2 linked regions of the Pokkaliibacter sp. MBI-7 genome follow. The protein of the gene in region 1 interacts with the protein of each later gene in a pairwise test. Links are inferred from orthologs where the notes say so. Each region holds a gene or a part of one and is shown in the gene's direction. Other genes may lie near its edges.

Evidence for each region. Proteins that work in one complex are often made in the same cells at the same time.
Region 2: the proteins of pheT (region 1) and secD interact in binary tests that used the Escherichia coli proteins (3 or more experiments, as listed by UniProt). The link is inferred for Pokkaliibacter sp. MBI-7 from one-to-one orthologs.

Annotation. Positions count from the first base shown.
Region 1 is NZ_JARVTG010000002.1:253,869-256,881, forward strand. It holds pheT (phenylalanine--tRNA ligase subunit beta), read left to right. Parts: upstream 1-325; coding sequence 326-2,701; downstream 2,702-3,013. Other genes in the region: pheS (phenylalanine--tRNA ligase subunit alpha), read left to right, coding at 1-273; ihfA (integration host factor subunit alpha), read left to right, coding at 2,724-3,013.
Region 2 is NZ_JARVTG010000001.1:1,189,304-1,192,211, reverse strand. It holds secD (protein translocase subunit SecD), read left to right. Parts: upstream 1-463; coding sequence 464-2,353; downstream 2,354-2,908. Other genes in the region: secF (protein translocase subunit SecF), read left to right, coding at 2,355-2,908; yajC (preprotein translocase subunit YajC), read left to right, coding at 62-394; tgt (tRNA guanosine(34) transglycosylase Tgt), read left to right, coding at 1-32. UniProt on the Escherichia coli protein: Part of the Sec protein translocase complex. Interacts with the SecYEG preprotein conducting channel. SecDF uses the proton motive force (PMF) to complete protein translocation after the ATP-dependent function of SecA.

The DNA of each region.
Region 1 (3,013 bases):
GTGCGTTTCCGTCCATCCTATTTCCCTTTTACTGAGCCTTCTCTGGAAGTGGACATTGGCTATACCGTCAACGGTGAACAGCGTTGGCTGGAAGTCATGGGTTGCGGCATGGTGCATCCCAAGGTGTTTGAGTACGTGGGGATTGATCCAGAGGTCTACACTGGCTTTGCCTTCGGTATGGGTGTAGAGCGCCTGGCGATGCTGCGTTACGGTGTGCGTGATCTGCGTCTGTTCTTTGAAAACGATCTGCGCTTCCTGCGTCAGTTCCGTTGATTGTTCGATGGAACCAGGAACCAAGCATTTCAGTTAAACAAAGAGGCACAGCATGAAATTTTCAGAACAGTGGTTACGTGAATGGGTCAATCCCGCGATCAACAGTGATGAGTTGATGGCGCAGGTGACTCTGGCCGGGCTGGAAGTCGATGACGTCATTCCGGTAGCTGGCAAGTTTTCTGGTGTGGTAGTAGGCAAGATATTGACTGCCGAGCAACACCCTAATGCAGACAAGCTGCAAGTCTGTCAGGTCACTGATGGTAGTGAAACCTTCCAGGTAGTCTGTGGCGCTCCCAATGCGCGAGCAGGGCTGGTGACTGCTTTCGCTCGTATCGGCGCCGAATTACCCGGCGACTTCAAGATCAAAAAGGCCAAGCTCCGTCAGGTGGAGTCCTGCGGCATGCTGTGTTCAGCACAAGAGCTGGGCATCAGCGAAGATCATGATGGCATCATGGAGCTGGCTGAAGATGCGCCCATTGGTGCGGACCTGCGTGAGCTGTTGAACCTGAATGACATCACTATTGATGTTGATCTGACCCCAAACCGCAGTGACTGCCTGAGTATTCGTGGTCTGGCACGCGAAGTGGGTGTCCTGAATCAGTGTGACGTAGCCGAGCCAGTGATCGAAGCGGTTGCAGCAAGTTGCGATGCTACGTTCCCCGTACGCATCGAAGCCGGTGCAGCCTGTCCCCGTTATCTGGGGCGGGTCATCAAGGGCATTAATCTGGGTGTGGCTACACCTGACTGGATGGTGGAAAAGTTGCGTCGTAGTGGCATCCGCAGTATTGATCCCGTTGTTGATGTAACCAACTTCGTGCTGCTTGAGCTTGGTCAGCCCATGCATGCCTTTGATCTGGCGCAGCTGGAGAGCTCAGTTGTTGTTCGTATGGCTAAAACCGACGAAACACTGACTCTGCTGGATGGCAGCGAAATCAAACTGGCTGCAGACGAGCTGGTTATTGCTGACGAAGTTAAGCCCGTCGCGCTGGCAGGCATCATGGGGGGTGAGCACTCAGGGGTTAACGCTGATGCGCGTGACATCTTCCTTGAGTGTGCTTTCTTCAGTCCGCTGGCGATTGCCGGCCGTGCACGTCGTCATGGCCTGCATACTGACGCCTCTCATCGCTATGAGCGCGGAGTTGACCCAGAGCTGCAATACCTGGCCGTTGAGCGTGCTACCGCGTTGCTGGTTGAGATCGTTGGGGGTGAAGCAGGCCCGGTAGTGGTCGCTGAAGCTCCAGAACACCTGCCTGTACGCAATGTGATTCGTCTGCGTGATGAGCGTCTGGCAATGATGCTGGCCGTCGAGCTGCCAGAATCTGAAGTGGAAAGCATTCTGCGCCGCCTGGGGATGTCTCCACAGCGTGCTGAGGCGGGAGTGTGGCAAGTGCAGGTGCCTTCATGGCGCTTCGATATCAGTCTGGAAGTAGACCTGATTGAAGAGATTGCGCGTATTTATGGCTACAACCGACTGCCATCAAAACAGCCTGCTGCTGCCATGGAAATGCCTGCCTTGCCTGAGCACAAGGTGCAGTTGGGCCGCTTGCGTCAGACGCTGATCAGCCGTGGCTATCAGGAAGCGATTACCTTCAGCTTCACTGAGCCCAAGCTGTTGGCTAAGTTTGATCCAGAGCGTATACCACTTGCGTTGGCCAACCCGATCTCTGCCGATTTGGCGGTGATGCGGACCACCTTGTGGGCAGGACTGGCCAAAACGGTTCAATACAACCAGAACCGTCAGCAGTCACGTGTGAGGCTGTTTGAAACGGGCCTGCGTTTTGTGCCGCAAGGTGATGAGCTGGTCCAGGAAAAGGTCATTGCCGGGGTAATCTGCGGTGAGTGTATGCCGGAGAGCTGGCATGGCAAGTCAGATCCTGTCGACTTCTTTGACCTGAAGGGTGATGTTGAAGCGATGTTAAGTCTGACGGGCAAGCAATTCAGCTTTGAAGCTGATGCTAATCCAGCACTGCATCCCGGTCAGTCTGCCAGTATTCGCAACGAGCAGGGGCAGCTCATTGGTTACATCGGCCGTTTGCATCCGACGCTGCGTAAAGAGCTGGATTTGAATGGCGACCTGTTCCTGTTCGAGATCAGTCTGGCCTTGTTGCAGGAAGGTGTAGTGAACAGCTTTGCCGGCGTATCCAAGTTCCCCGAGGTGCGTCGCGACATTGCTGTTCTGGCTAAAGATGAAGTGTCATTCGCTGATCTGCAGAGTGTTGTTCGCGATGCAGCTGGTGACAGCTTCAAGAATGTCGTCATATTCGACTTGTATCGTGGTAAGGGTGTACCAGATGGTCACAAGAGTGTGGCGCTGGGCTTGACCTGGCAGGATCCATCACGCACTCTTACTGATGACGAAATTAGTGCTGCAGTCACCAAGGTTATCAATGACTTGGAAGCTAAGCTGGGTGCGGCACTGAGAAGCTGAGGATGCAGCCGGAGGGTTTAAGATGGGTTCTCTGACCAAAGCCGATATATCCGAGCGACTGTTTGAAGAGCTGGGGCTCAACAAGCGGGAAGCGAAAGAGGTCGTTGAGTCTTTTTTCGAGGAAATCCGTGAAAGTCTGAGCGCTAACGAACAGGTCAAATTATCAGGGTTTGGTAACTTTGATCTGCGTGACAAGCGAGAGCGTCCGGGCCGAAATCCGAAAACGGGAGAGGAGGTACCCATTTCTGCTCGAAGAGTGGTTACTTTCAAACCGGGTCAGAAACTGAAAGAGAAGGTGGAAATGTACACTGA
Region 2 (2,908 bases), on another replicon or contig:
AGCGACGTGGTATGACCACGCCGCCGTTATAACAAGTTTCAACTACCTTAGGAGACCTCTAATGAGCTGGTTTATTGCTCCTGCCTATGCAGCTGATGCACCTGCTGCGGCACCCGGTGGCGAATTCTTCAACCTGATCTTCCTGGTTGGCTTTGCTGTCATTTTCTATTTCTTCCTGTGGCGTCCTCAATCAAAACGCCAGAAGGAGCACAAGAATCTGATTACCGGACTGAACAAGGGAGACGAAGTGGTGACCAGCGGTGGCATCCTTGGTCGTGTCAGCAAAGTGACTGATGACTACATAGTGCTGGCGGTGTCCGATACCGTCGAGCTGAAAGTGCAGAAAGTGTACATTTCAGCGGCGCTGCCCAAAGGCACTATCAAGAATATCTGAGTCTATACCTGCAGTTAGGCGCCTTAGGGCGCCTTTCCTGCATTCTATAAATGTAGAAAAGGCAACTTCATGCTCAACCGTTATCCGTTGTGGAAGTATTTGCTGATTCTGGTAGTGCTGGCGGTCGCAAGCATTTATGCGGCGCCCAACCTCTATCCAGATGACTATGCTGTGCAGATCAGTGCCAGCCGTTCCGGAGAAGTGGTCGACGAGGCAACACTCAAGCGTGCAGAGGCGGCTATTGCTGCGAAAAACATCGGCATCAAAGGTGCCGAGCGTGCTGAGAATGACCAAAGCGCCCTGATCCGCATGAACAGCGGTGAAGATCAGCTGATTGCACGGGATATCGTGGCCCAGGCTCTTGGCCAGGACTACGTGGTAGCACTCAACCTGGCGCCGACTACTCCGGCCTGGTTGACGTCTTTGGGCGCAGGACCGATGAAACTCGGCCTCGACTTGCGTGGCGGTGTGCACTTCCTGATGGAAGTGGATATGGCCGAGGCGGTCACCCAGCGTCTGGACGTCTATCAGTCAGAGATCAAGACCAAGTTGCGTGAAGCCAAGTTGCGCTACAGCAAGGTCGATCATGACCAGCAAAGTGGCAAGCTGCAAATTGACTTCCGTGATGCCGATGCTCGTGATCAGGCCGTGACGCTGTTGCGTAAGGACTATCCTGAGTTTGTGCTGGAGACGGCTGAGGCTGACGGTCAGCCTGCCATCATGATCAATCTCAGCGAGAAAACCACGCGCGAGATCGAAGATTATGCCATTACCCAGAACCTGACCACGCTGCGTAATCGTGTCAATGAGCTGGGGGTGGCCGAGCCGCTGGTGCAACGTCAGGGACGCAATCGTATTGTCGTGGAGTTGCCTGGGGTGCAGGATACCGCCGCGGCCAAACGTGTGCTGGGGGCAACTGCCAATCTGGAGTTCCGTCTGGAGTCACGTTCTGATGCGGCTGCCGGTACTACGGAGACGTTCAACTTCCGCTCAGCCCCTAATCGTCAGGCGACACTGGAGCGCGACATTATTATCACCGGTAATAACGTCTCCAGCGCTTCTTCTTCCTTCGATGAGACTGGCCGGCCACAGGTAAACGTCAATCTTGACTCGGCCGGTGGCAAGATGATGAACCGCATCACCCGCAATGCTGTGGGACGCAAGATGGCGGTACTGTTCATCGAGCACAAAACACGCAATGTGGTGTCCAGCGAGAATGGTCAGAACGTGGAAAAACGCGTTCCTTATGTTGAAAAGTCCATCATCTCTCTGGCGACGATCCAGTCTGCGCTGGGTAACTCCTTCCGTATCACCGGTCTGGATAGCAACGGCGAGGCTTCAGAGCTAGCGTTGCTGTTGCGCGCAGGCTCATTGGCTGCACCTGTCTACATCGTTGAAGAGCGTACGGTTGGTCCTAGCCTTGGTCAGCAGAACATCGAGCGCGGTGTGTTCTCTGCAGAGGTGGGCCTGGCACTGGTGGTGGTATTCATGCTGCTCTATTACCGCACCTTCGGTCTGATTGCCAACATTGCACTTGGTCTCAACATCGCTCTGCTGATCGCGGTGATGTCGATCATTTCGTCAACGCTGACGCTGCCAGGTATTGCCGGTATCGTGTTGACAATGGGGATGGCGGTCGATGCCAACGTATTGATTTTCTCCAGGATAAAGGAGGAGCTGGCGAATAAGGCGCCCGTGCAGATGGCCATTCATGCTGGCTATGAACGTGCCTTTACTACCATTCTCGACTCCAACCTGACGACCCTGCTGGTGGGGCTGATTCTGTTCTTTATGGGAACCGGGCCGGTCAAAGGCTTCGCTGTCACTCTGTCGATCGGCATTATCACCTCTATGTTTACCGCCATCATGGTTACCCGTGCGCTGGTTAACCTGTTGTACGGTGGTCGTAAGCTGAATCAATTGCCGATTTGGCCTCTGTTCTTCAAGGGAGGTGCCTGAGATGGCTGCTGTAAAGCGCGTCATTGATTTTATGAAGCTGCGGCATATGTTCGCCGCTATCTCCCTGGTAGCAACCCTGATCTCGTTGGGATCACTGGCTGTGCAGGGTTTGCAGTTTGGTCTGGATTTTACTGGCGGTACGCTGGTAGAGGTGCAGTTTGCACAGGACCAGAATCTGGACAAAGTGCGTGGTCAGCTGGAAAAGGCCGGCCTTGAGAGTGCTGTAGTGCAGAGCTACGGAACCCTGCGCGACATCGTGGTACGAGTGGCTTCTACAGAGCAGGCCAAGGTGGGTGATCAAGTCATGGCTGCACTGCAGTCTGACGGTGCCGATGTGACGCTGAAACGTACCGAGTTTGTCGGCTCCCAGGTGGGGGGCGAGCTGCGTGATCAGGGCGGTCTGGGCATGTTGCTGGCTCTGGCTGGGGTCATGCTGTACGTGGCGGCACGTTTCCAGTTCAAGTTCTCGTTTGCGGCGGTGTTATCACTGGTGCACGACGTGATCATTGTGCTGGGCGTATTCTCCCTGTTCCGGATTGAGTTTGATCTGACCGT